DNA from 3 places in the Pseudogracilibacillus sp. SE30717A genome. Region 3 is predicted to be linked to each of the others. Evidence: riboswitches for the same ligand, from Rfam matches in the RefSeq annotation. Region 3 holds a riboswitch; each other region holds the start of a gene.
What was found. A riboswitch is a leader RNA that binds a small molecule or an ion and turns the genes downstream of it on or off. The one in region 3 is predicted to bind S-adenosylmethionine.

Region 1 (10,346 bases), on a different contig from region 3:
CCTCAATTAGAAGTTGATGGTAATGTCTTGATTCCTCATTCTAATGGGGATGAAAAAGAACTTTATAGAAATAAAGCTGAATTTGATGGAACAACTGAAAATGGGCACACAATTGATGTAGAAGATGATGCTAGCCATAAAGTACGACAAGATTCATGGAACAGTGGTAAAAAAGAAGGTCAACTTGTCCATGAAGACAGTGAAGGAAATCTAGTAAATGGCTGGGAAAGTGGTTCTGAAAGAAAAATTGCTTGGCAACTATACACGAACTACCAAAAGCAAGACCTTGGAACTGGTGTCGTTATTACCGATACATTAGATTATGAAGGAACAATTGATAAAGATAGTATAACAGTATCTGTTTATGAAGTAGATGCAAAAGGTGAAACTAAAATTACTGGACCTAAAATAGATGACTATTCAGTTACTGTTGAAAATGATAAATTTACTCTAACATTTAATGATAATTTTGAAGTAAAAGAAAGATATGTCATCGAATTTACAACAACAGTTCCAGACATATCCCAACAAAATTATACAAACGACGCAACCGTTAAAGTTGGCGAGAAAGAAAATCTTTTTTCGGGTACAGTTAATTATGATAAATATAATACCTTCTTAGAAAAGGGACCTGTTGGACTAACAGGAAATGAAGTATTCACAGGTGACGAGATTAATTGGGAAATTACAGTGAATGAAAGTCTATCAGTAATTAAGAGTGCGGTTATTAAAGACGTAATTAGTAAAGGACTTATATATGTAGAAGGAAGTCTTGGAATTACGAAATTAGGTGGATCTGCTTTAGTAGAAGGTGATGATTACTCTCTCAATGTAACCGTAAATGAGAATGACGAGACCATATTAGAAATCAAACTATTAGATGATCTAGAAGAAACTTTAGTGTTAAACTACACTACTGTTGTAACAGAAACAGATGGTGAAGTTAACAATACTGTTAGTTTTAATGGAACTGGTATCGATGAAAAATCAGTCGAATCCGATGAACTAAGAGCGAGACAATTCTCTTGGGTAGGCGGAGACTTCAATCCAAATAGAGGAGCTATCGCGGTTACAAAGCTAGACTCCGAAGAAGAAGAAGTAATTGCAAATAATGAAGCTACCTTTATCCTTGAGTTTGAACTAAATGGTGAAAGAGTCCAATTTGGAGAAGAATTTACTACAAAAAATGGTGTTCTGGAAATAGGAAACTTACCTCTTAGAACCTATTACCTTACAGAGGTAAAGGCACCAAATGGTTATGTCTTAGCAGATGAAGAAATAGAAATTAACGTAGATGAACCATATGGTAAAGACAAAAAAGTCGTTGAAGTAGATTTTGAGAATACAAAGGAAAAAACAGACATAACTGGAACAAAAGTATGGAAGGGCGGAGAATCCTTAAGACCAGATTCTATCCAGCTTCAATTATTTAGAGATGGAGATGCCTTTGGTGAACCTGTTACCTTAGAAGATGGAGAAACAGAACATACTTGGGAAGACTTAGATCTAACAGATATCGATGGAAATGAGTATAAATACACCGTAGATGAAGTTGATGTTCCAGATAATTTTGAGAAAACCATTTCAGAAAATGGCTTGACTATTACAAACGAATATATAGTTGAACAAGTATCTATTTCCGTGAACAAAATATGGGAAGATGCAAATGACCAAGATGGTTTGCGTCCTGATTCTATCACAGTGAAACTACTTGCAAATGATGAGGAAACAGATAAAGAATTAACTCTAAATGCAGGAAACGGCTGGAAAGATACATTCACTGAATTACCAGCAACAGACAGTAAAGGGAATGAAATCACCTACACAATCGAGGAAGTAGCTGTTAAGGGTTACGAAAGTAAAGTAGAAATTAATGAAGACAATCCATTTGATTTCAAGCTTACAAATACCCATGAACCGGAATTAATTAATGTAGAAGGTACAAAAAAGTGGGATGACGCCAATAACCAAGACGGTAATCGCCCAGAAACCATTACGGTAAATCTTTTAGCAGATGGTAAGCAAATCGATTCTGTTGAAGTAACAGAAGAAGACAATTGGAAATACAGCTTTACAGATTTGCCTAAATATAAAGCTGGAGAAGAAATTACCTACACCGTTACCGAGAACACAGTAGAAGATTATTCTCAAGAAATTGTCGGTTATGATATTACGAACAGCTACACACCAGAAGAAACAGTAGTCACTGTCACGAAGCATTGGGATGATGCGAATAACCAGGATGGTAAACGCCCCGAGAGCATTCAAGTTCAATTAACAGCAGGTGGCGAACCATATGGTGAACCAGTCGAGTTAACGCAGGACAGTAATTGGACCCACACATGGTCAGAGCTACCATTAAATAGTAATGGAGATCCAATCAAGTATTCTGTAAAAGAAATAACAGAACTAGAGGAATATGATGTAGCAGTGAATGATGAAGATCACGGTAACATTATCATCACAAACAGCTATACACCTGAGGTAACTGAGGTTTCTGGAGCAAAAACATGGGATGATGCTGACGACCAAGATCGTAAACGTCCAGATTCCATTACTGTAAATTTACTAGCAAATGGTGAGCAAGTTGATACAACAGAAGAAATCTCAGCAGAAAATAATTGGCAGTACAGTTTTACAGACCTACCGAAATTTGCAAATGGTGAGGAGATTGAATATACGGTTACAGAAGATCCGGTAGAAAACTATGAAACTACGATTGAAGGATTCAATATCACCAATAGTTACACACCAGAAACAATAGAAGTTTCCGGAGAGAAAACATGGGATGACGCGAATGACCAAGACGGTGTACGTCCAGATTCAATTACGGTAAACCTTTTTGCAAATGGTGAGCAAGTTGACTCTAAGGAAGTAACTGCAGATGACAACTGGGAATACAGCTTTACAAACCTCCCAAAAAATGAAGCTGGTGAAGAAATTATCTATACTGTTACTGAGAACTCGGTAGAGGAATATACGACGGAAATTGATGGTACAGATATTATCAATCACCACAAGCCGGGAAAAACAAGTGCAACGGTAACGAAACACTGGGATGATGCGAATAACCAAGATGGCATCCGTCCAGGAAGCATTGAAGTACAATTAACTGCTGATGGCGAAGCCTATGGTGAGCCAGTAGAGCTAGCTTCAGAAAACGACTGGACTTACACTTGGGACGAATTAGATGAAAAAGCGGCAGGAGAAGCAATTAAATATTCAGTAATTGAATTAACAGATGTACCAAAATATGAAACTTCAGTAAATGATACAGATCATGGCAACATCATCATCACAAATGCTTACACACCTGAGGTAACAGAAGTATCTGGAACAAAAACTTGGAATGATGCAGATAACCAAGATGGTATCCGTCCGGATTCAATTACAGTAAATCTATTAGCAAATGATGAATTTGTCGAGTCAAAGGAAGTAACTGAAGCAGATAATTGGAGTTATAACTTCTCAAATCTGCCAAAATACAAAGCAGGAGAAGAAATAATTTACTCAATTACAGAGAATCATGTAGAAGGTTACGAAACTACAATTGACGGGTTTAACATTACAAATGCTCATACACCTGAAGAGATTGAGATTAATGGTATGAAAACTTGGGATGATGCCGATAATCAAGATGGTATTCGCCCGAAAGAAATTGTTGTTAATCTTTTAGCAAATGGTGAACACGTTCAATCAACTAAAGTAACCGGAGCAGACGACTGGAAATACAGCTTCCCAAACTTACCAAAATTTGCAGCTGGAGAAGAGATTCTTTACACAGTTACAGAAAATTCAGTAAAAGACTATTCACAAACGGTCGAAGGCTTCAATATTACAAATGCATATACACCAGGAAAAACAGCTGTAACGGTAACGAAACACTGGGATGACGCGAATAACCAAGATGGCATTCGTCCAGAAAGCATTGAAGTACAACTAACTGCTGATGGCGAAGCATACGGTGATCCGGTAGAGCTAGCTTCAGAAAACGACTGGACTTACACTTGGGACGAATTAGATGAAAAAGCGGCAGGAGAAGCAATTGAATATTCAGTAATTGAATTAACAGATGTACCAAAATATGAAACTTCAGTGAATGATACAGATCATGGCAACATCATCATCACAAATGCTTACACACCTGAGGTAACAGAAGTATCTGGAACAAAAACTTGGAATGATTCAGATAACCAAGACGGTGTTCGCCCAGAATCAATTACAGTAAATCTATTAGCAAATGGTGAGCAAGTTGAGTCTATTGAAGTAACCGAAGCAGACGATTGGGTATACAGCTTCACAAACTTACCAAAATATGAAGCTGGTAAAAAAATAGTTTACTCAATTACTGAGGATGTTGTAGAGGGCTACGAAACTACAATTAACGGATACGATATTACAAATACACTTATACCTGTAGAGCCTGAAAAGCCTAGCACACCGGGAACAGATGTAAGTACCGGAACAGATCCATCTGATCAGAAAGATCCTGAAAAAGCAGAGCCGGGTAGCGGAAATGAATTACCAAAAACTGCTACAAATATTTACAGTTTTGCTTTTGCTGGACTTGTGTTATTAATCGTTGGATTTGCTACACTAGTCATATTCCGTAGAAAAATAGAAAAATAAGAATTCAGGTTAGAATAATCAAAGCTTTCACATACTGAACTAGTATGTGAAAGCTTTTGTTGTTTAGATGTTGTTCTTAACAAAACAGGGAGACGGTGATTTCGTCAACCGCATTCTCATCTACGCTTCTATTGGAATCTCAAACGTTACTTTAGTTCCCTCATCTATATTACTTTCAATTGCTAACCCTTTTCCATACAATTTTTTTAACCGTCGATGCGTATTTGAAAGCCCCACTCCTAACACTTTAGTTGGATGTTCATTTAGAATTTGACTAATCTTCTGTTGCTCCATTCCTTCCCCATCATCGATGATCGCTATCTTATAGCTTTTTTCATGATATGTGATTCGGATACAAATCCTTCCCCCTTCAATCCGTTTAAGAACCCCATGTTCAACCGAGTTTTCTACAATTGGCTGAATCGATAATGGTGGAATCTTAAAATTTAGTTTATCTGGTATATCCCATGTAATTTTTAATCGATTCTCAAAACGCTGTTTCTCAATATATAAATAGGAACGAGTCAAATCTAGCTCATTTTCAATTGGAATAAGGGAATCCGTGTTATGTACGTCAAAACTTCGTCGTAAGTAGTTTCCAAATTCCTCAAGCAGTTTAAACATCCTTGAGGTATCTATTACTCCAAGTGAAGCTATTGTATTTAATGTATTAAACAAGAAATGAGGCTGGATTTGCGCTTGTAACCAAGCCGCCTCCATTCTAAGCTGTTCTTTAACTGATTGTTTAAATTCCGTTAACGCTTTAACTCTTGCTTGTAACTCTAGTGCATCCATTGGTTTTGTGACATAATCGTTGGCACCTGAAAGAAATCCTGTATATATATCCTCTTGTTGACTTCGTGCTGTTAAAAGTAAAATTGGAAGTTCGGAAATGGTAAATTGCTCTCGAATTTTTTGCGTTAATTCGTAACCTGACATATTTGGCATCATCACATCCGCAATAACAAGATCCCATTCACCTTTAACTAACATCTTTAATACTTCATCACCATTTAATACTGTCAATATTTCATACTCTCTGCTAAGGATACTTCGTAAAATTTTTAAGTTAACAGGATCATCGTCTACAGCAAGTATTCTAGCTTTTTTACTAGTCAACTCAGGCTTTTGTTCTGATAAATCTACTAATTTGTCATGATCCATCTCATAAGAAGCTGCAACTTCTTGTATACTCTCAATCTTTGTAGATGTTTCTTTAGCCAGTGGAATGGTGAAACTGAATGTTGATCCTTTTCCCATACTCGATTTTACTGAGATTTCTCCCCCATGTAATTCGACCAACTGTTTACAAATATATAAACCTAGGCCCAACCCACCCTCAAATACGGTCGGATTTTTCTCTTCCTGTTGGTAAGGTTTAAAAATTGATTCCTGTACTTGCTCGCTCATACCGATTCCTGTATCAGTCACTGTTATTTTTGCAAATTTCTCCCTATAGGTTGCATCTATTGTTATATTACCTTCATTAGTGTACTTAACTGCATTATGTAGCAGATTAAACAAGATTTGGATTAGTCGGTGTTGATCTGCATAAACAGATGGAAACGACTTTGGGATTTTTAAAATTACTTTAAGCTTTTTATTTTCCATCATAAAACGTATCATGTCGATTACACCTGAAACAACGGAATGAAGGTTAATTGGCTGATTTCTTAAATGAATCTTATTATCCTTCAACCTCGATAAATCAAGTAAATCATTTAACGTAAATGACATATGTTGACCTACTCGGACAAGCAATTTTAAACTGTTCTGGTCATCTACTGACAATGAATTTGACTTATTATTTAATATCGTTTGAGCAATATTAATGACTCCATGAAGCGGGTTGCGTAATTCATGGGATGTATTCGCTAAGAATTCGTCTTTAGCTTTATCCGCTCTTTTCAGTTCTCTCGATTGTTTTACATTTAATTGCATGACACTTGTTTGACGCTTAAAGAGGAATCCCGCAAAAGCCATAATAGCTATTAAATAATCCACCGGATAATAAGGTATATCTATCAGACCCATATTAAGAGCCAAACCCCATAAAACATTGTATAAATTAACGACATTAGCAATTAATATAAATATAGCATCGGAATCGCCCTTTTTAATTATCTGAAGTACAATAATAAAAATGAATGTATACGAAATCACATTTGTTAACATAATTCCATAACCGACAAACATCATGTATGATGACGGAATAATAAATAAAGCAAGCGTTAGAAGCACATATGTTACAAATAATACATTAAAGAAAGCTTGGGCTAAGTTAAACACATATTTTATAAATTTAAGAATAAAATAGACAGTCCCGGCGAATGACAAATAGATTAGTTTCAGTGACCATTCAGCGTTAATTGGAAACCAATTGAGGATTAATTTATCATCATCAACTATGACTGAAAAGGCAGCAAAAATAAGTAAAAAACCGAAATATACTAGTTCTTTATGAAATACATTCCGCCCCATAATATATAAACCAAAAGCATAGGCACTATGTACAAGCAAGATTAAAACGACCATTAACTGTGCACTATGTGCAAAAAACAGGTTCTTTTCTACAGCGTCTCCTAATCCGAATTTAACAGGGTTGGGAATTCCTCCTGCAAACGTGTTTTCATAGTTAGCTACTTCAATTACTAGTTCTATTTCATCACTATCCGCATGAAAAAAAGCTTTATAGATTCCCAGCTTACTTTCGTAATGACTAATTGTATCTGAAGGTAAACCTGATTCTGTTACTAATTGTCCATTAACATACACGCTTGCCGCTGATTCAAGATCCTTAAAAATTAATCCATAATTCCCCTGTTCATTTATACTATCGACAGTCGGTAAAAGTATTTTTAATCGATAGGTGCCATAGTTTATTTCCTTATCTTCATCCATGCTATTCCATAATCCTGGTACAATCGTATAGTTATCTGCTGGAACAAAATTTGAATGGATAAATTGATTCGGATAAAACTCCCACTCCCCATTGAGTGTAATTGTCTGACTATCTGTAAAGTTCCACTCCCTTAAATCTATAACTCCCTTTTCCGCGTGAGGATGGTCGGGAGTTTTGTGGTAAAAAATCCACCCAATACGAAAGGTTGTTAATACAAGTAAGAAAATACTTATTAAAAGAAATATTTTTTTATAGGAAATTTTATTATTAGTCAACATCGTTTCTCAACCCTTCATCAAAAACGGATAATTAAACTAATTATCAGTGAAGGTACTTACTTTTACAAGATTAATTTTCAATCTAAATATTTTATTATTCAATTAATTCCAAGTTTTATAGTTGACATTCTATATGCAACCTGTATAATAATTAGTAATTTCAAATATGAACATCTCTTATCAAGAGTGACGGAGGGAATAGGCCCGATGAAGTCCAGCAACCATAAAAGGTTTTTATAAAATCTTTTAAAGGTGCCAAATCCTACAGACACAATTTAGTCTGGAAGATAAGAGGAGGAAACGGTTTTTTACACAACACCCTCTTCTATCTTTCGTAGAAGAGGGTTTTTATTTATCCTCCTCTACATTGAAAGTGATTTACATTGCTTTAATTAAAGAAATAGAGATGTATTCTCTAAAATCCAAGGAGGAGTTTTATCTATGTCAGAATTCAAGTTTCAAAAGGACGATACGATTCTATTACACGGAGGTCAAGAGCCGGATCCAGTTACAGGTTCACGTGCGGTACCAATTCATCAAACAACATCTTATGTTTTTCGCGATACAGAGCATGCTAAAAATTTATTTGGACTTGCGGAAACAGGAAATATTTATACGAGAATTATGAACCCGACAACAGATGCATTTGAGCAACGAGTTGCTTTATTAGAAGATGGAACTGCTGCAGTGGCAACTTCTTCTGGAATGGCAGCTATTACGTATGCTATTTTAAACGTTGCAAGTGCTGGAGATGAAATTGTCGCAGACAGTAATTTATATGGAGGCACATACAATCTATTTGTTCATACATTACCTCGTTTTGGTATTAACGTAAAAATAGTTGATGGAACAAATCCAGATGAAGTTAAAGCTGCCATTACCGATAAAACAAAAGCAATTTTTGGGGAGACAATAACGAATCCTAGTTTACATGTTTTCGATATTGAAACAATAGCTACTATTGCACATGATCATGGAATTCCTTTAATTATCGATAATACATTTGCTCCAAAGTTTGCAAAGCCAATCCAGTGGGGGGCCGATATTGTTGTTCATTCTGCAACAAAGTGGATTGGGGGACACGGAACATCAATTGGTGGTGTAGTTGTAGATGGTGGTCGCTTCAATTGGAATAGCGAAAAATTCCCGGGTTTTACTGAACCTGACGAAAGCTATGGTGGCGTCCGATTCGCAGATCTTGGTCCCGTCGCTTTTGCCCTTCGCCTACGGGTTCAATTATTAAGGGATACAGGAGCTTCCATTAGTCCACATAATGCATTTTTATTACTGCAAGGGCTAGAAACCTTGCATGTCCGTCTAAAGCGTCATAATGAAAATGCGCTAAAAGTTGCAGGTTACTTACAAAGTCATCCTGCTGTTGAGTGGGTTAATTTTCCTGGATTACAAGATCATCCTTCCCATGAATTAGCTAATAAATATTTTTCTTCTGGATATGGCTCTGTCATTACGTTTGGTATTAAAGGCGGTCTAGAAGCTGGGAAAAAATTAATTGATTCCATTGATCTATGGTCACATGTAGCAAATGTCGGGGATGCAAAATCGCTTATCATTCATCCTGCGTCAACAACACATCAACAATTAAGCCCAGAAGATTTAAAGAAAAGTGGGGTAACAGAAGAACTTGTCAGATTATCTGTTGGAATTGAGTCAATAGAGGATATCATTCAAACACTAGATGAAGCTATTAAAAAAGCTACAGGAATTTCAACGATAGAAACAACGGAAGAAGATGCAATTAAATGGTTGTTTTCTACACCATTTGATCGTAGTGCAGGTTTAAGACAAAAAACAATCGCTTTAAAAGAAAATAGCAACTTAAAGGAAACATTAAATGCACTTGAAAATCGAGGATATAAAATAATTAATCTTGAAGAAGCTAACGAAGATGATATCATTGACGTCATTGTTACCGACGAACCATTATCTGATGCTGAATCAAAATCATTGACGAATAAAGGACTTAAAATCATTTGGACATTAGACCCTTCATCAATTGAATATGTTGATCCTAACGTAACAATCATTAAAGGAAAAGACATATTAGAGGAAGCTGCACGAATACGTTCCAATAAACCAGAAGCATCACTTATTAAATAAACAAATAATATTTAACTCGTTTTCCGCCTTATCTGCATAAGGCGGTTTTTTCTTTTAACATTTTAAGTTTATTGGTAAATATTAAAGGTAAACTATGTTAATATACAACTTACACATAAACATGTTATGTTTTATAATATATATATACTAATTTAAGGATTTAGGTGTGATTACCATTAAAAAATTAATATTCATTATACTCATACTAACAGGCGGACTTATCCTTTTTATATTCGCCAAGGAAGAACCTACTCCTACAAAACCGATTAAGGAAATTGTTCAACCAAAAGATGAGCATAACATAGATGATAAAACTGCAAGTCCAGAAGAGCAAGAGGAAGAAGATATAGAAGTAGCAGTAAAAGTAAAAGAAGATCCTATTAGAGAATTTATTTCTGATAAATTAAAAAAGGCCTCCA
Region 2 (10,346 bases), on a different contig from region 3:
TTATTTTAATAATAGCGGTTTCATTTGAACTATTCAAACTGTTAAACTTACCTATTTATTACCCCATTATTGATACTATGCGGTTTCAACGGAGAAATACTTTATAACAATTTTTTTCTGTCCGTCCAACCAAAAAGTTGGCACGTAAATTGCAATATATTTATTAAGAAAATTAATTTTATAAGGAGTGGTAAGCGTGTCGTTAACAATTAAGGAATTGTTAGAAAACAAAGGGATAAAACCTAGAGAGGAACATCTTGAAGTTTTGGATAGACGTTGGAAAGCAATGGCGCAGCTGCGTGGAGACTTAGATGGTGTGAACATTGATGATGCAGACATAGCGCTTCGAAATATTCCTGGAGGTGATCATGTTGAGTAAAAATTTAGCAGCAATGGCGGTTGAAGAGTTAGCACCATTAATTGAGAAAAAAGAACTTTCCCCTGTTGAATTAACAGAAGAGATATTAAATCAAGCAGAAGCGACAGAAGGAAAAATTAATGCGTATATGGAAGTTTACCGCGAGGACGCAATAGAGGATGCTAAAAAAGTAGAAGAAGAAATTGTTAACGGGAATTATCGCGGCATGTATCACGGTATTCCTATGGGGATTAAGGATAACATATATTTTAAAGATAAAGTTACAACAATGTCTTCGAAAATTCATAAGGACTTTGTTTCTGATTATGATGCCACGGTCATTAAAAAATTAAGAAATGCCGGTGTTATTTTCACAGGAAAAGTGAGTATGCATGAATACGCTTGGGGAATCACGAACAATAACCCACATTATGGTGCAGTGAAAAACCCTTGGAATCTTGAGAAAATCCCTGGGGGCTCTAGCGGTGGATCAGGTGCAGCAGTTGCTGTTGGCTCTAGTGTCGCTTCATTAGGGACTGACACAGCAGGTTCTATCCGTATTCCTTCATCTGCAAATGGAATTGTTGGGTTAAAACAAACTTTTGGCCGTGTAAGTAAATATGGAGTGTATCCTTTAGCTTGGTCACTCGACCATGTTGGACCAATGACAAAAACAGTTAAAGATGCTGCTGGATTATTGCAAATCATCGCTGGTTTTGATCCAAACGACCCTACAACGGTTTACGTTCCAGTTGACGATTACATAGGAAAAGTAACTGGAGATGTAAAAAATCTTGTTATTGGAATAGAGGAAGACTACTACTTTAGAGAAGTCGACTCTGAAATCGAAAAGCTTGTACGTGCAGGAATTCAGAAATTAGTTGACCAAGGTGCTAAAGTTCAAACAGTGAAGATTCCTACCCTTAAATATGCCGAATGGGCAGAGTTAGTCACTTCCCTATCAGAAGCATCTGCTATTCATCATAGCGATATGTTAACAAGACCAAATGATTTTGGCCATGATATTCGTATGTTATTTGAACTAGGTGAACTACCTTCTGCTGTTGATTACTTGCAAGCACAACAAGTAAGAAGACAGTTGAAACATGACTTCAGAAAAGCTTTTGAACAAGTAGACATCCTTGCGATGCCAACATTACCAATCTTGCCAAATGATATTGGAGATGACTTTGCAGATCTTAACGGTAAAAAAGTTGATTTGATCGATAATATTATTCGCTTTATGGGGCCGGGTAACTTAACTGGACTGCCAGCATTATCAGTACCTTGTGGTTTTAGTCAAGGACTGCCAGTAGGTTTACAATTCATGGGGCCTGCTTTTGGAGAAGCAGCAATCTTAAATGCTGGATATGCTTTTGAGCAAACGAACCCACTTGAAAATAAAAAACCTGATTTATTATTTAAAGCATAATAGAAAGTGGCTGGGACAAAAGTATTTTTTAATAAAGAAAAGACGAACAAAATAAATGTATGATAGCTTCGGAAATATACTTCGCTTTCCACGGGCACGGCCTTAGCTTCTGTAGCTCCTCGTTTCGAGTCGCTACAGGGATCTGCGGACTCGTGCTTTTCCCGCGACGGACAGGACGTCCTAGTGTCGACGTTGGTCACAGGACGTGACCGTTTTTAGCCGACGAGGAGTCTACGTATATTTCCTCCGCTAAACTAGCGTATTGTTCGCTTTTTCGGTTGATAATTTTGTATTGTCGCAGCCTCTTCTTTTTTTACTAGTAAGGTGAAAATTAATCCTTAACAAGAATGGAACTAGATGATTCTCCCCTTCTGAACTACCAACTGGAATTCAAGAGAGGTGTTTTCTCTATTCGGTAACACTCTTATTTCTTACTTAAGAAGACGCGCAAGGATTATCTTTGTGTTGTTAATTGTTCTTTTCTAACCTCTTTTGCTGCTTCAACCATTACTTTGAGGGCAGCGATTGTTTCGTCTTCTTTTCGTGTCTTCAGTCCACAGTCCGGGTTGACCCAAAATTGTTTCGGTGTAATTGTCTGCAAAGCTCGATTAATATTTTGCTTAATTTCATTGACAGCCGGAATTCGTGGGCTATGAATATCATACACCCCTAATCCGATTTCTTTCGTATACGTATTTTCTTCAAAGGTAGAGACAAGTTCGCCATGACTTCTAGATGTTTCAATAGAAATAACATCTGCATCTAAGGCATCAATGCAGTCAAAAATATCTTCGAAGTTCGAATAGCACATATGTGTATGAATTTGTGTATCTGCAGCTACAGTGGCTGTTGCGAGCCTGAACGCATAAGCTGATTCTTCTAGATATTCTTCCCATTTTTCATGATCAAGTGGCAATCCTTCTCTAAGTGCAGGCTCATCTACTTGAATAATTTTAATTCCGTTTTCTTCTAAAGCTTCGATTTCCTTTTGTAGAGCTAAAGCAATTTGTTTCATAATTTCATAACGTGGCGTTGTATCATGGACAAATGACCAATTTAAAATCGTTACAGGGCCTGTAAGCATTCCTTTTACCGGACGGTTTGTCAATGATTGGGCATAGACACTCTCTTTCACCGTAATCGGTTTATCCCATGAAACATCTCCGAAAATGAGCGGCGGCTTTACACAACGAGAACCGTACGACTGTACCCAGCCATATTCCGTGACTGAGAATCCATTAAATTTTTCACCAAAATATTCAACCATGTCATTACGCTCAAATTCTCCATGAACAAGTACATCGATATCTATTTCCTCTTGGATGGCAATCCAGCGATTGATTTGATCAAATACAAATTGAGTATAATCTTTATCTGTAATCTCTCCTTTTCGCCATTTCGTCCGAGTACTTCTCACTTCCGGTGTCTGCGGAAGGCTACCTATTGTTGTCGTCGGAAGTAAAGGTAATTTAAAACGTTCTTCCTGGAGTTTAATTCTCTCTGAAAAGATTTCGTTTCTTTTCGCATCTTCCAAAGTTAAATTAGTAATCTCTTCTCTTACTTCCTTATTCGAGCGATACGTAGCTTGCAAATTACCTAATGCTTCTTTTACTTCGTAAATTTCAGTTTGAATGCTCTTTCTTCCTGTGACTAAGCCTTTTGTGAGTGTAACGACTTCTTGCAATTTTTCATCTGCAAATGATAAACCTTCTAAAATAACAGAATCAATTTTTTCTTCTAATGTTTTCGTCACTGGCACATGAAGCAAAGAAGATGATGGCTGGATGATCAGCTGATCATCATGAACAAAGCGCTGAATCGTCTCAAGCAATGTAAGCTTTTCTTCAATATTAGCTCGCCATACATTTCGTCCATCTATAATACCAGCAGCTAGAACCTTATCTTGCGGGAAACCATACGTTCTCAGTAACTCTAAGGAATCCCCATGAACAAAGTCAAGGCCAATTCCTGCGACTGGAAGTTGACTTATTCTTTCAAAATGAAAAACTTTCTCAAAATAAGTCTGAAAAATAATTTTTATTTCAGGCACTTCTTTAGCAAATACACGATATACTTTCTCAGCTGCTTCTACAATTTCCTCCGAAACATTCGTCGAAAAAATTGGCTCATCTATCTGAACCCACGTAGCTCCTGCTTCAGCAAGTTCTTGTAAAATTTGCACGTACAAAGGAAGGAATGTATCTACAAGTTGGTTAAATTCATTTGGCTCATACCCTTTTGACAGTTTTAGGTATGTAATCGGCCCTAAAATAACCGGCTTTCCATCGATTCCGAGGTTTTCCTTTGCTTCCTTATAATAATCAAGTGCTCGGTTTTCTACTAACTTCGGCTTAACTCCGTCCAGTTCTGGTACGATATAGTGATAGTTTGTATTAAACCATTTTGTCATTTCCGATGCGACGGCGTCATCAATCCCTCTTGCAATAGCAAAATATGTATCTATATTTACTTTACCGCCGGAATAATTATATCTTTCTGGTACAATGCCAAATGTCACGGACGTATCTAATACATGGTCATATAAGGAAAAATCCCCAACAGGAATGAGGTCGATTCCCTGTTCTTTTTGTTTTTTTAAGTTTTCCAGACGGATCGCATCCGTTTTTTCAGTCAGTTCTTCTTCGGAAATAGTTCTGTTCCAATACGCTTCTAGAGCACGTTTCCATTCTCTATTTTCCCCAATTCTTGGGTAACCTAAATTAGAGCTTTTAATTTTCGCCATTTCTTTTTCCTCCATTTTTATATGAATATTTTTTTATTAAAATGTATTAAACTCCAACTAACATGTTACGTTTTCAATGCCGCTACCTTTTGTTCTACGGCTCCTACTCCTGTCTTACTATGAATAAATTTTACAAGTTCTACACAAATGTCGTAGCGCATAAACGGAGTAATTAAATAAATTCCGTTAAAGTTCTCTAATGCTGTTTCGATTAACTCTTTTGAAATAGCGATACTCTCAGCGGTTGATTGAGCTCGATCTCCTTCTGCTGCTTTCATCCGTACTCTTACTTCATCCGTCAATTTAATGCCTGGAACTTCATGATGAAGAAATTCAGCATTTTTCGTTGAAGTTAGCGGCATAATTCCTATGAAAATAGGTGTCTCTATATGTGCGGTAGCTCTCTTTAATTCAATTATTTTTTCTTTACTATATACTGGCTGAGTTAAAATATAATCAGCACCACTTGTAATTTTCTTCTCTAGTCGGTTAACTGCCTTTTCCACATTAGCGACATTTGGATTAAATGCTGCCGCGACATTAAATGTTGTTTTTTCTCGTAACGAATTTCCTGAAAAAGAGATTCCTTTATTTCCTTTTTTAATAAGTTCAATCAGTTTGAATGAATTGACATCAAATACGGATGTCGCTCCCGGAAAATCTCCTATTTTAGTCGGGTCACCTGTTATCGCAAGAATTTCATTTATTCCAAGTGTATGAAGACCCATTAAATGCGATTGCAGACCAATTAAATTTCGGTCTCGACATGTTAAATGGACGAGCGGTTTGATTCCATGTTGCTGCAGGATAGTTGCAATGGCTATATTACTGATTCTAGGAGTTGCTAGTGAATTATCAGCAAGTGTTATGGCATCAATTCCTGCTTCCTTTAAAGCTTTTGCCCCATTAATATATTCAGTAATATCTAAATGCTTTGGTGCATCAAGCTCTACAATGATCGTATGTCGTTTTTTTGCTTTTTCAGTTAATGTTTCTTCTGTATGTCCCTTCGAACTTATTAGTTCAATTCGTTCTTCCTTAATCACTGTTTTTTCAATAACCGGTGAGAGTCCTTCAACCCCTACAGCAAGTGCCTGAATATGTTCTGGCGTAGTTCCGCAGCAGCCACCAATCAGACGAACACCTTGTTCCCTTAAATCACGAGCACAAGCTGTAAAATAATTTGGTTCATTTTCATAAAACAACACACCATCTCGATAAGCTGGAATACTTGCATTTGGATAAGCAGCTAAATAGGCTTTATCTAATAAAGGCACTGATTCAAGTGATGTAACCATTTGGGATGGTCCTAATCGACAATTCACCCCAACGACATCAGCACCGAGATCCTCTAACTGTTTTAATGCTTCTGCAAGTGGCGTTCCATTTTCAAGAACCCCTGGCTCATGCATTGAGACATTGGTGATGATTGGTAAATCCGTTTCTTCTCGAGCAATTTGCAAGACCGTTTTTAATTCATCCATGTTGTAATACGTTTCTAATATAAGTCCATCGACACCTTCTAACAGCAAGCAATATAACTGTTCTCGAAAACTTCGCTTTATTTCTTCATCTGATTCAAGAATTGTTTGCGCCCCATGAATGCCACCGATATTTCCTAAAACATGAACTCGCTGATCGCTCGCTTTTTTCGCGATTTGAACTGCTTTTTGGTTAATTTTCTTCACTTGTTCTTCTAATCCATAGCGTGCAAGTTTAATATAATTTGCTCCATAAGTATTCGTCTGTATCACGTTAGCTCCAGCATTGATGTATGCTTCATGCACATTTTGGATTTGTTCCGGGTGAGTGAGGTTCAATTCTTCAAAGCTACGATCTACTCCATGTGAATAGAGAATGGTTCCCATTGCACCGTCTGCAATTAATATGCGCTCTTGTAATTCGGCCCGTAATGTCAACGATAGGTCACCTCCAATTTCGAGACTGCTTCAAATGCCTGTTCAAGATCGGCAATAATATCTTCCTCGTGTTCTACTCCAACCGAGACACGAAGCAGTCGATTGGATAGACCGTATGATTCACGTACTTCTTCTGGAATATCCATATGAGTTTGCGTAATAGGATACGTTAAGAAACTTTCTACCCCACCTAAACTTTCTGCAAATGTAAATAACTTTAATGATTGCAAGAATGGAGAGACGAGGGATGAATCAATAATTTCAAAACTAAGCATCCCGCCTCGTCCCGGATAATATACTTCTGTTACAAGTGGATGATTCTTTAAATATTCTAAAACATGCTTGGCGTTTGATTCGTGCTGCCTCATCCGAAGTGCCAATGTTTTCATCCCTCGAATGAGGCTCCAACAATCATATGGTGAGAGAACTGCTCCGGTTGAGTTATGTAAGATGCGTAACTCCTCATTAAGCTTCTCACCTTTTGAAATGACAAGTCCTGCTAACACATCATTATGTCCAGCCAAATACTTTGTCGCACTATGGAGCACAATATCAGCTCCTTCTTCTAACGGCCGCTGGATATAAGGAGTGTAGAGCGTATTATCCACAATATGCAAAATTCCATATTGTTTCGTTATCTCCGAAATTTTCTTTAACTCTACCGTTTGCATTAATGGATTTGTCGGTGTTTCTATAAAAATTGCTTTCGTATGATCTTGAATAAGTTTTTCAAGCTCTTCGTAATTCGTTCCGTTCCAATAAGAAAATTCAAATCCATATTTTTTCTCATATAAATCAAACAATCTGTAATTCCCACCATATATATCACGCGATGAAATAAAATGTGATCCTTTATCAAATAGAGAAAATACTAACTGAACAGCCGCCATACCAGAGGATGTTGCAAAGGCCTCTTCACCACCTTCTAATTCTGCAACTGCTTCTTCCAATACATTACGAGTCGGATTTCCAGTGCGGATATAATCGTACCCATTTTCCAATCCTATTTCTTCATGACGATATGCAGTAGAAAAGTATAGTGGAGTACTTACCGCCCGAAAATGTTCCTCTCTCCGATTTCCAATTTGCACAAGAAATGTTTCTTTTCGACATCGTTCTGTCATCCTCCAAACCCCTTTCAAATAGTAATTGGGACGAGTAAGCACAGTCCCAGGACATCGCGGTTTTAGCCAGTGAGCAGTAAGAAAGTTTTAGATTTTCTTAACAGAAAAAAAGGCATCTATCACCTTACCAGCCTGAATTTCTGGATAAAAAGTGAAAGATGCCTTTAGTTGTCTAATCGGCATAATATTAAATTTTCATTCCTATGTTCTCAAAATTGTTTAGTTGTTTTTAAATTACTTTCTACATTACGATTTGTTAATCGGCTTGCTTTTTTTTGAAATCTTTTTTTCACCGTCGTATCAATCTGTGTCACTTGCCCATCATGGACTGTAATGACTACTGAACCATAATCGATTTCTCGTAAACTAGCAGTTAAAAAATCCTTTTGTGCATCATCAAGTTTACTCAAATTCTCATCTCCCCTTCAGCTTAATATTAAAGTACAAGTTCAAAAATCTAACTCGTAAAGCTGTCGCGCCTAATAAGAAAAGAAACGATTTTGGTAGACCAATAACCATTAAAAAACCTCTTCTTACATGATAAGAAGAGGTCGAATTTATTCATTCATTTCTCTTCTTATCTTTCAGGCACTTAGCTTGCTGGAATTGGCACAGTACTTAAAAAGTCTGTTGCCGAGGCTTCAAAGGGCCAGTCCCTCCACCTCTCTGGATAAGAAAAAATTACTTTTAAATTAAATTGTAAATATAACTATACACTGTTTTCTTAAGTTGTCAACCTTTTCTGCTAATTAATTTTTACCCTCATCTATCCTACTGAAAACTTAATGACCCGGAAAATAAATCATCTGCAAGACAAAAATTACTCCAAATAGATATAGAATTGGATGGACTTCCCGCCACTTCCCTCGCATCACTTTTAGAAGCGGATACGTAATAAATCCTACGGCAATCCCTGTTGCGATACTAGAAGTTAATGGCATCATTATAACAACAGCAAAAGTTGGAAAAGCTTCATCAAATTCTTTCCATTTGATATTTGCCAGACCTGCCAACATAAAACTACCAACAATAATTAAAGCCGGAGCTGTAATCGCTGATAAAGAAGATATCGCCGCTACAATTGGTGAGAAAAATAATGAAATTAAAAATAAGATCGCAACAACTAGTGTGGTTAGCCCTGTTCTTCCTCCAACTGCTACCCCAGAAGATGATTCAACATACGCACTGGACGGCGTTGACCCAAGCGTCGCCCCTACCGTTGTCGCAACTGCATCAGCAGTTAATGCGGCTTTTGCCTTTGGCAGTTTTCCATCTTTCATTAAATTTGCTTGTTCGGCAACCCCAATCATTGTCCCCGTCGTATCAAAAATGGTCACAAGCAAATAAGCTAACACAACCGTATAAAGTGAATGAGAAAATACTCCCGCAATATCTAAATCAAAAAATACAACCGGCGGAGGTGCCGAGGCAATTTTATCTATATGTAGCATCCCGGTAAAATATCCAATGATCGCCGTTACAAACATCCCGATAAATAGTGCACCTTGCACATTACGAGCTACTAAGATTAAGGTAACTAATAAACCGACAATCGCAAGTAATGTCTGAGGATCAGAAGGTTCACCAAATGAAACTAATGTGTCTTCATTCGGTACGACAAGACCTGACATTTTTAATCCTAAAAAAGCAATAAAAAGTCCGATACCCGCTGTAATTCCATACTTTAAAGAGTCTGGTATGGATTCAAGTAGTAACTCTCGAAACTTTGTAAATGTCAATAACAGAAAAATGAGCCCTGCCAATAACACAGCCCCGAAGACAACTTGATAAGAAACCCCTTGTGTTGCCACAATACTTACAAAATATGCATTCATTCCCATTCCAGGAGCAATAGCAATCGGATAATTTGCCCATAAGGCCATAATTAGTGTACCAACTACTGCTGAAATGATTGTCGCTAAAAACACTTGATCAAATGGCACCCCTGCTGCCGATAAAATAGCCGGATTTACAACAACAATATATGCCATTGTTAAAAAGGTCGTAAAACCTGCTAAAATTTCCGTTTTTACATTCGTTCCTGACTGTCTTAATTTAAATAAGCGTTCCATGTTATACCCCTTATAATGTTAATTCTCAAACTAGTCCTATTTGTTTATGAGAATTTCCGAGTAAGTCCAACATTGTTGAACTCCAAAAAATATCATAATCGAACCGAATCAATATTTCAAACTTAAATCATTATGTTTACACTATTTTTTTGAAAGAATCTTTCTATATTTCCCGTATAAGTAAACGCTATTATTATGCACGGAAAGAAATAAACTACACCAGTTGCTAAAAATCAAATTAAGATTGAAAACTGGGCATAGTAAAAAAATTGTTACAAAGTTGATTTAAAAATTGAAGAAAATAAAAATTGAGGTAGTAAAATGAGGCCGGTATAAATCAGATAAGACTAGAATGTACCGACTTTTTTATGAAAGGAGAAGGAACAGCTTGATAATAAACCGCTATTCCACCTAACTTTGGTAAGAAATAAACATTGATCCATTAATAAAAAATCCAAGTAGAAAAATAAAAATCACCCTACCCAAGGGCAAACGCCGCGGTTCCTTAGCCCGTCTAACCAGAATCCCTCTAGTATGCAGAAGATACCGCGGCATATTCCTTACGTTGGATAAAAAATGAACTTATAAATACTTTTTTCTTAAATCAGCTGGTGATGAAGGATGAATATAACCTGGTCCAATATCATATACCGTTTTTACGCCAGTTTGGCCTTCCTTATGAAGACGGCATGCTGCTC
Region 3 (10,346 bases):
TGTCCTAAATAAATTGGCGCTAGGGCTGTTCCATATTTTGCAGTAGCAATGGTACCAGCATTACAATGTGTAAGTAACCCCCATCCTGGTTCCAATAAGGTCAATGCATGTTTTCCAATCGATTCACAAATCGCTTCATCTTCTTGTTTAATTAATTCAGCTTCTTCTTTCAATGCCGCTTTTACTTGTTCTGGGTTTTTTAGTTTTTCTTTGAGAAAACGATTTTCCATTCGATCAAGTGCCCAAAATAAATTTACTGCTGTTGGACGTGAAGATGCTAAGTATTCTTTATGCCGCTTAAATGTTTCATATAATTCTTCTGTTGTGGAGGCAACGGATATCTTTGTTGCCAAATATACCCCATAAGCTGCTGCGATTCCAATTGCAGGTGCACCACGTACTTTTAAATGGTAGATTGCATCCCATACTTGTTCCACTGTCATAAGGCGTAAGAAGTTCTTATGATTAGGTAACGCCGTTTGATCGAGGATAACTAATGTATTTTCTTCATCGTCTAACTTCACAGACTCTATTACGTTTACAGGATTAGTCATTGTTTATACCTCCAATGTTTCTTTCTCGAATGCTTCAATCACGTTGACATAACCCTCCCCAGTAGTAAGTGTATCTCTTTCTAAAATAAACTTTTTACCCGATAACAAACAAATTTTTTCAGCATTCGCTCGCTTTTCTGAATCTTCAATAGAAGTGATATCAACAACTTGGGCTAAACCGATAATTCTTCTGCAAAGTTCTAATCCGGCAACAGCTGCTGTATCTTTTAAAATCGACTCTAAATAATATGACTTAAATCCTTCATATGCAGTAACTTGTTCAGTTGCATAACGGTCAAATGCTTGATTAAATTTATCTTTAAAGAGATTAACTACTTCTCGAATCGTCTTCTTTAAGTAGTTTACATACGAATTTCTTTCTGTTTCATCTTCGATTGTAAATCGCGCATGTACATAAGCAAGGATCAAGTTTGCAATTACATTTCCGACATCATATCCAATCGGTCCATAAAAAGCAAACTCCGGATCAATTACTTTTAACGTATCTTCTTTAATAAAAATGGAACCTGTATGCAAATCTCCATGAATTAAACTTTGAGCGTTTGTCATAAATTCAAATTTCAGTTTAGCTGTTTCCAACTGTAACTGCTTATCATTCCAAATATGTTCTTCAATAAAAGACCTTGATGGATCAAACACTTCATTTCTTGGACAGTCATAAAATGGTTCAGTATAAACAAGATCTTCTGATATTTCACAAAGCTCTGGATTAATAAATTTTTTAACAAGTTCTTTTTTCTCTTTATGTTCCATCACGACATCTGAAGTATGGATTAATGTATTGACAATAAAAGTTGTAATCTGATCAGCAAAAAGTGGGAATTCTTTATATTTCATTAATGCAGCTCGCATAATTTCATAATCAGATAGATCCTCCATCGCAAAACAGTTCATAATCGGGTCGTATTCATACGTAATTGGAGCATAATCTGGTGCAAGTTTATAATGAAGTTTTAATATATCACTTTCGATTCGGTTTCTGTCTGGTGAGACCTTAAATTCATCCGAAATTCTAGCAACCGGACCTGCTTGTTTAATAATAATTGACTTATTATATTTCTCATCTACTATACGAAAAATATAATTCAAATTACCGTCTCCAATTTCTTTACACGTAAGCTCTGCATCTTCTGCAAAATAATCTAACTTTGTTCTTGCATATTCCAATGCTTCCTTTTCTGACATCGTAAAATAACTTGTCGTAAAATCCACCTCACAAAACCTCCTAGTCTATTTATTTCATTTTATAATAGGTTAGTGCAAGTGCTAACGCCAGTACAGTTCCTTTGACAATATCCATCGCATAATACGGAACAGACAACATGACTAGCCCATTTGCTAAAATACCAATTAATACGGCTCCTACGAACGTTCCAAACGCATTTGGTTTCCCTGCACCAAGTACCGAAAGTCCAATAAATGCGGCTGCAACTGAATCCATTAAGTAAGAACCCCCGGCATTAATCTCTGCTGTACCTACACGTGAAGCTAATACAATTCCACCAATTCCCGCAAACGTTGCGGATAATAAATATGCAGCGACTTTATATTTATTTACGGGAATTCCAGATAATCTAGCAGCCTCTGCATTTCCACCTATGACATACATATAACGACCGTGCTTCGTATACGTCAATAAAATATGTACGGCAAAAACGACAATGAGCATAATTATAATAATCCATGGTACTTGACCGATTTTATCAAAAATAGGCGAGATCTTTCCTTCCGCATAACTTCCATCTGGCATGATCATGTTTTCTGATAAGGTTGCGCCTTGTGTGTATGTCAGTGCTACCCCTTGGATGATAAACATCATCGCTAATGTCAATAACATATCAGGGATACGTATTTTAACAATTAAAAAAGAATTAAGAAGTCCAACTGCTAATGCTGCTAATAGCGCAACTAAAATAGCGACAGGTGTTGATTGCCCATACCAGATAAACATCGACATAACGACAGCATTTGTAAGAGACGCAGTCGATCCTACTGATAAATCGAATCCATTAACAGATAATGAAATCGTAATTCCAATAGCAATAATGGTTACAATGGAGATAGAGCGTAAAATATTAATAATATTTCCCATTTGAATGAAACTTGGATTTGCAATGGAAAAAATAATGATAAGTAAAACGATTGTAATTATTGTTCCATATTTATATAAAAAATCGAAAAAGTCGAATCTTCGTTTTGACCGATTGGTTGACTCTGTATTCGATGCCGTCATTCTACCTTCCTCCTGTTGAAAAGTATAGAAGTTCTTCTTCATTTGTTTCAGTCGTTTCCAGCTCTTTCGTCACTTCACCATCATAAACTACGTATACCCGATCCGTAATACCCATGATTTCAGAAAGTTCACTGGAAGCGTAAATTATTGCTTTACCGCGTTTTGCGAGCGCAGTGATAAGTTCAAACACATCTTTTTTGGAACCTACATCAATTCCTTTTGTCGGCTCATCAAAAATATACACCTCGGCATCTGCTGTTAACCATTTTCCAATCGCTACTTTTTGCTGATTTCCGCCTGATAAGTTTTGGACTTTTGTATCAACAGAAGGTGTTTTAATCCCTAGACTTGAAACCATTTCTTTTGAAACGTCTCTTTCTTTTTTAAAATCTAGAAAACTAAATGGTTTTAAAAAGTTTTTTAAGTAAGAGGCTGTTAAATTAGTAGAAACGGATTCTAATACTAACACACCTTCTTTTCGACGTTCTTCAGGAACTAAGGCCATTCCATTTATAACAGCTTTACGTGGATTATTTGCTTTCGCATTTTTTCCTTTGATTAATAGTTGCCCTTCGATCTTTTTCGATGCGCCGAATAGCGCTTTACATATTTCTGTTTTTCCTGCCCCAACAAGTCCTGCAACCCCAACAACTTCCCCTGCACGAACCTGTAAATTAATATCTTTAATTTTTTCAAAATCAGTAAGATTTCTCACTTCTAAAACTGTCTCTCCGATTTCCTTTTCAATTGTAGGAAATTGGTCCTCCATCCTTTTACCAATCATATGTTCTACAACTCGATTTACATTTGTTTCTTTAATTTTTTCTTCAATAATAAAGCGGCCATTTCTCATAATGGTAATGTCATCACAGATGGCAAACAACTCGGGCAAACGATGTGAAATAAAGATTATTCCTACATTATTTTTCTTTAGCTGATCCACTACTTCAAATAACTTCTCGGTCTCTGAATGACTTAAAGGGGCTGTCGGTTCGTCTAAAATTAAAAACGTGCAGTTAGAAGAAATAGCGCGAGCAATTAATACCATTTGTTTCTCCGCTAATGTCAATTCACTTACAAGTTGTCTGGAAGAAACGTTCATATGGAGGTTTTTTAAAATCTCCGTTGCTCGTTTATGAAGTTGCTGATAGTTAACAAATTGCTTTTTTCCCATATTGCTAACTAAATCATTGAGCATAATATTTTCTCCGACAGATAAATAGGAAATCAAAGCAGTATCCACTTCCTGATAAACAATTTGAATACCTAAATCTTGAGCATCTTTTGGTTTACGAATATCAATTTTTTTACCGTCTAATTCAATTTCACCTGTATAATGATTGTACGCTCCGGATAGCACTTTCATTAAAGAGGATTTTCCTGCTCCATTCGCACCAATTAATGCATGAGTTCTTCCCGTTTTGGCAACAAAATGAACATCGTCTAATGCCTTCACGCCAGGAAATTCAATCGATATATTTTTCATTTTAAGAACTATTTCTTTCAATCTCTCCACCCACTTTTTATATAAAGCACTAAAACGTCACCCAAAAAGAGTGCCGCTTTAGTGTTCGGTGATAGTGAATTCCGATCATTTCATTTTATTTTGCATGATATTCTTTTAACGTAATCATCCAATCTTCTTCAAATTCGGATGACGTCCCCCAGCCTTCAATAACATTTGCAAGGTTTTCCATATTCACTTCTTCATCTGCCGCTAGTAAATCTTCTTGAGAAATTAAAGATGCTTCCAAATCAAATGTTTGAGGCGTTTCTTCCCCTGCAAGTTTTTTCGCAAGAATACGTAAATCTATTGCTCCAATTAACTTCGGATCTACAGCTGCTGTATATTTCCAAGAGCTGCCTTCTTCGCTCATTAATTGAAGGTCTGCATTTGAAACATCAATTCCATAAATAGCAATTTCGTCTCGACCCGCTTCTTCAATGGCACGTACTGCACCTGTTGCAAATGCATCCCATGTTGCAAAAATCGCATCAATTGAACCCTTAGGGTGTTTATTCAGCATTGCCGCCACGGCATCTTGTGTATCGACCGATGTATTTTCGGAAGCAACTCCAAAACGCTCAATTTCTTCAATGCCTGGATTTTCTTCTAATGTTTGTGTATAGATTTCATTTCTTCTTTCCATTGGTGGGAATCCATCCACCCATAAATAAGCAATTTTAGCTTCGCCGTCTTGTTCTTCAACTAATTTATCTAATGCTAATGTTGCTAATGCATGGTCATCCTGTGCTGTTAGTGTTACTCCTTCAACATCAAGTAAGTCCGTGTTTGAGTCAAACGCTACTACATCAATGCCTTTTTCTCTCGCTTCTTTTACTTGATCAACTACTGCTGCATCATCACCATGAGAAATAATTAATCCATCATAGTTTTGCTGAATCGCTTGAGCGATAGCATCATTGAATTTAGCTGAATCTCCGTTTGCTGTAAATGTATCTACTTGGAAGCCTAACGCTTCTCCTTCTTGTTTTGCACCAGCAAAGAATTGTGCTGTATGGTCGTCTCCGCCAATTTTACGGATAACCATAATTTTAGTTTTCTCTCCATCTGCAAATCTTTCTGGCACTCCTTCTAATGACACATCTTCATTTACCCCTTTATCTGATGAATCATCACTTGATGCTTTATCATCAGATGATCCGCATCCGGCTAAAAACAGCGCGAGTGCAAACGTTAGTAGAAATGCTGTTAAAATACTTCTCTTTTTCATCTTCTTTCCCCCTGATTTTTCTAATTTTTTTATGAAAACTATTTGCATAGTGTTCTACTAAATTCTTTTGTCTTTCAATTGCTGAATAACTGCTTCAGTAAGTTTGTTCACAATATCTTCCGTATTGTTTTGCAAGATGTCATTCGTTACTATATCCTTATTTCCATTGTCACGTTGACCTGTTGCTTTTTCTAACGCTTGATCCAAATCTTCATAAATATCATCAATATTTTCTAAACCTACTGATAATCTAACTAAATCTTTTGATACACCAGTAGCCGCAAGTTCTTCATCTGACAATTGTAAATGAGTGGTTGATGCAGGATGGATAATTAAACTTTTTGCATCCCCCACATTTGCTAAATGTGACCATAGCGAGACATGATCTATTAATCTGCTACCAGCTTCTCTGCCGCCTTTTATCCCGAACACTACGATAGATCCAAATCCGTTGGTTAATAGTTTTTTAGCATGTTCATATGATGGATGAGATGGTAATCCAGGATAAGAAACCCATGCGACTGCAGGATGTTTCTCTAATCGTCTTGCTAGCTCTAACGCATTTTCATTATGTCTATCAACCCGTAAATTTAACGTTTCTACCCCTTGAAGCAATTGAAACGCATTATAAGGACTTAAACATGAACCAAAGTCTCTGAGTAATTGAACACGTAGTTTTGTCGCAAAGGCAATGTCGCCAAAATCTTTTGCATAACTTATACCGTTATAGCTGCGATCAGGTTCAATAAAGCCCGGAAACTTTTTCGAGTTCCAATCAAAATTACCGCCGTCTACCACAATGCCACCAATTGACGTCCCATGACCACCTATCCATTTTGTAGCCGAATGAACAACTATGTCTGCTCCGTGTTCTATAGGCTTACAAACATACGGCGTTGCAAATGTGTTATCAATAATAAGTGGAATACCTGCCTCACGTGCTATTTTTGCAACACCTTGGATATCTAACACATGTAGACTCGGGTTTCCAATTGTTTCAGCAAAAATTGCTTTCGTTTTATACGTGATCGCCTTTTTAAAGTTTTGTGGATTCGACGGATCGACAAACCGTACATTAATTCCGTATTTAGGTAATGTTATAGAGAATAAATTATATGTACCTCCATATATATTGGTTGCAGCGACAATTTCATCTCCAGCCGAGGCGATATTAAGGACGGATAACGCAATTGCAGCCATCCCTGAAGACGTCGCTACTGCTGCAACACCTTCCTCCAATAAAGCCATTCTTTTTTCAAAAACATCAACGGTCGGGTTCATCATGCGACTATATATATTTCCGGTTTCATTTAAAGAGAATAACTTCTCAGCATGGGCGGAATCTTCAAAAACGTATGATGTTGTTTGATAGATAGGTACCGCTCGTGATCCTGTTGTCGGATCAACTTCTTGTCCTCCGTGCAATAATAATGTTTCTATTTTTTGCCCCTTACTCATCAGCTTTCCTCCTACAAAAATACTGCCTATTTAAAGCGCGCAATTTTCTGATAACTCACTCGATTTATAGAATATACATCTACTATGCTACTTTTTTATGTATAATACATCTGACCTGACTAGGAATTAACCTTGCATACAGATTAATTTTCCTAACTAATCGCAATTTATCAAAACTTGTTTATTTCCTACCTAATAAGAAAATTTAGTTAATAGTAATTACCTGTTATATATAAAGAGGTTGAGATATAAGTTATATAGAGTTATTAAAACACGAATGCTTATTATAGTCGCTACAGAAATATACTCCGCTTTTATCACTGGCATAAGAGCGACATCTTCTGGCAAGAGTCTACGAATATTTCTTTCGTTAATTTGGAGTAGTATTCATGTTTTATATCTACTATTTTGTTTTATCCCAGCCTCATTAAATATAAAAATCTCTCTGCAAAATACAGAGAGATTGGATGGTCAATATCAATTTTTCCAACTCTCTTATCTACAAAAAGCAATCGCTTCTCAGGAATTGGCACCTGAATGAGATTAACTCATTTGGTTGCCGAGGATTCTTAGGGCCTGTCCCTCCACCTCTCTGGATAAGAGTAAACTAATAAATTTTAGTAGGTAATTTTTATTGTGTATGCACCATGTCTTTATAGCAACATGATAGATAAGAGTATATGATTAAAAATTATATTTGTCAAATTATTTTATATTTTCGTTTTATCAATTATAATCTTTATTTCTCAATTGTAATTAATAGGTGATATTACTTTAATTTCCATTCCGGACCTACATGCAGCATGCATGATACCTATTGATTTCTCATACTTCTTTTAGAATCTTTTTAAAAAAATCACAGATGAATTAGATCTTTCACTGAGTGTTAATTCGTTTATCAAACGATAAATACAAAATACAAAACAAATAATAAGCTTAATACATACATAATTGGATGAACTTCTTTGTACCGCTTTTGTGCTACTAAGGTTATCGGATAAAGAATAAAACCAAATGCTATACCAGTTGCCACACTTGAAGACATCGGCATCATAATGATTGTAATAAAGGAAGGAATAACAATTTCTAACTTACTCCAATTTATTCTACTTATTTGCATTGCCATTAATGCGCCAACTACAATTAGAGCAGGAGCTGTCACTTCTGTTGTAATTACAGTTAAAATGGGGGAAAAAAACAATGCGATCGTAAAACAAAATGCGATAACGACAGATGTAAACCCTGTTTTTCCACCAAGTGCAATGCCTGCTGATGACTCCACACTGGTAGCTGGAGTGGATGTTCCTAATATGGAACCAATAACACCTGCAGAGGAATCTGCAAGTAATGCTCTACCTGCATTTGGAATTTTATTATTTTTCATTATTCCAGCTTGACTTGTTAGTGCAATTAACGCACCCGCTGTATCAAAAAAGGCTACAAATAAAAAGGTAAATATTACTGCCAACAACTCAGGTGTAAATACCTCATGTAAATTCGTAAAGACAACTCCGAAAGTTGGTGCTAGACTTGGAATTTTTCCAATAATTGATGTAGGTGTACTGATAAGCCCAAACATCATCCCGACAATAGCTGTAACAACCATCCCGTAAAAAATCCCGCCATTTATTCCATACACCAACATAAAAATAGTAATAACAAGACCGAATAAAGCTAATGCTGTCATGGGAGAAGTCACATTTCCAATTGTGACAAAAGTATCCTCATTGGAAATGATGATTCCGGCGTTTTTCAGTCCGATAAAAGCAATAAAAAAGCCAATCCCGCCTGCAATCGCATGTTTTAAATCCTCAGGAATGGCATTAATAATTTTCTCCCTTATTTTCATTAAACTTAACATCATAAATAAGACGCTTGCAATAAACACTCCTGTTAATGCTACTTGCCACTCAATGCCCATCCCAAGACATACCGAAAAAGCAAAAAAAGAATTCAATCCCATACTTGGTGCAATGGCAATCGGAAAATTGGCAAGCAGACCAATAAGGAGTGAACCAAGAATAGAAGTCAGGGCAGTTGCTGTAAATACAGCTCCCTTATCCATCCCTGCTTCACTCAAGATTAACGGATTAACGACTAAAATATAAGAGATGGAAAGAAAAGTAGTAATACCTGCAAAAATTTCTTTCTTATATGTTGTATTTCTTTCTGTAAAGTTAAAAAAGTTTTTCATCAAGGCTGTCTCCTGCTATTATGCGTATTTATAGTTAAATAATTTATCTTACAAAAGATGTTTTATACAATAGAAAAATAATAACAATTAAACATATACAGGTCAAGAAAGCTATGTTCTACATTAAAATGAACTAGATTCTATTTTTCATAATAGAAATTTATGGTAAAATAAATATGATAAACAGGAATTTAGCTGGTAAAATTGATTTAACATTAGATATTCATCAAACTTCATGTTAGGAAGTGACAAAATGGCGGAAAAATTATCCAACAATTTTTACGTTGCTCGTTCACCTGTTTTTGAATTACTCGTTCTACTCGTTCAAATTTCTGAATTTAAAACCGTAGAAAAGGAAACTTATCAAAAACAGGAGACTAAAAGACTTTACGACTGGTTTAAAGAGTTACAGCAAGATCTTTCAACTGACTTACTTGAAGAAATTAATATGTTTTTTCACCCCGATAGTTTTTTTGGATTATCCTTAATAGAAATGATTTACCTTCATAATCAACATCATGATATTGAAAAATGTTTAGCTTTTTTAAAAACAGTCGATGCAAAACAAATCGTATCATCCTTCTTTAACACAGGACATAATTTATTTAACAATGAATCAATTTTCTCAAACTCCGCAAAAGTTCATAAATATATTCAAAACACAACATTACCAAACAATGAGAAATCAAAATTATTTTATCTCTATTTTGATGCAGAAAATACGCAAGAAAAACTTATTTCAGTTCTTCAACAAGGTTATGATCTAATATATAGATCCAATAGTAAACAGCTTGAAACATCCCATGTGGAAGCAATAGAAAAAATAAAATCATTAAGTGTACAACAATTAAATCAGATCATTCGATTTGATGAAAATACACCGTTTGAAAAACTTCCAAACACGATTATCATTATTCCTTCTTATTATCATCATAGTAAAACTGTTTTTTCATATGACACTGATTGCGATCTTGTTATAAGTATCACAGGGATTAATTTAATTGAAGAGTTAATGAACGAAAAGGACACCGAAGAAAAAATTATTGAATTTGCACGTGCTTTGTCTGATAGTAAAAGGATAAATATTATTCAAGAATTGAACAAACAACCCCGTTATGGTTACGAACTCGCACAACGTCTTAACTTATCAA

Region 1: another riboswitch for S-adenosylmethionine. It lies ahead of SPD48_RS01220 (aminotransferase class I/II-fold pyridoxal phosphate-dependent enzyme); the one in region 3 lies ahead of SPD48_RS16155 (O-acetylhomoserine aminocarboxypropyltransferase/cysteine synthase family protein).
Region 2: another riboswitch for S-adenosylmethionine. It lies ahead of SPD48_RS18890 (YezD family protein); the one in region 3 lies ahead of SPD48_RS16155 (O-acetylhomoserine aminocarboxypropyltransferase/cysteine synthase family protein).

The regions. Positions count from the first base shown of each region.
Region 1 is NZ_JAXHDF010000001.1:259,336-269,681, forward strand. Features, by position in the region: gene SPD48_RS01210 (Cna B-type domain-containing protein) at 1-4,629, shown strand, start outside; gene SPD48_RS01215 (hybrid sensor histidine kinase/response regulator) at 4,750-7,809, opposite strand; SAM riboswitch class I at 7,984-8,103, shown strand; gene SPD48_RS01220 (aminotransferase class I/II-fold pyridoxal phosphate-dependent enzyme) at 8,251-9,927, shown strand; gene SPD48_RS01225 (SGNH/GDSL hydrolase family protein) at 10,094-10,346, shown strand, end outside.
Region 2 is NZ_JAXHDF010000016.1:2,637-12,982, reverse strand. Features, by position in the region: gene SPD48_RS18915 (hypothetical protein) at 197-379, shown strand; gene SPD48_RS18910 (amidase) at 372-1,790, shown strand; gene metE (5-methyltetrahydropteroyltriglutamate--homocysteine S-methyltransferase) at 2,245-4,533, opposite strand; gene SPD48_RS18900 (bifunctional homocysteine S-methyltransferase/methylenetetrahydrofolate reductase) at 4,599-6,452, opposite strand; gene SPD48_RS18895 (aminotransferase class I/II-fold pyridoxal phosphate-dependent enzyme) at 6,449-7,576, opposite strand; gene SPD48_RS18890 (YezD family protein) at 7,786-7,986, opposite strand; SAM riboswitch class I at 8,151-8,253, opposite strand; gene SPD48_RS18885 (NCS2 family permease) at 8,359-9,648, opposite strand; gene SPD48_RS18880 (diaminopimelate dehydrogenase) at 10,231-10,346, opposite strand, start outside.
Region 3 is NZ_JAXHDF010000010.1:113,254-123,599, forward strand. Features, by position in the region: gene mtnA (S-methyl-5-thioribose-1-phosphate isomerase) at 1-554, opposite strand, end outside; gene mtnK (S-methyl-5-thioribose kinase) at 558-1,760, opposite strand; gene SPD48_RS16140 (ABC transporter permease) at 1,810-2,808, opposite strand; gene SPD48_RS16145 (sugar ABC transporter ATP-binding protein) at 2,810-4,315, opposite strand; gene SPD48_RS16150 (sugar ABC transporter substrate-binding protein) at 4,410-5,543, opposite strand; partial or broken gene SPD48_RS16155 (O-acetylhomoserine aminocarboxypropyltransferase/cysteine synthase family protein) at 5,682-7,001, opposite strand; SAM riboswitch class I at 7,494-7,604, opposite strand; gene SPD48_RS16160 (NCS2 family permease) at 7,900-9,195, opposite strand; gene SPD48_RS16165 (ArsR/SmtB family transcription factor) at 9,449-10,346, shown strand, end outside.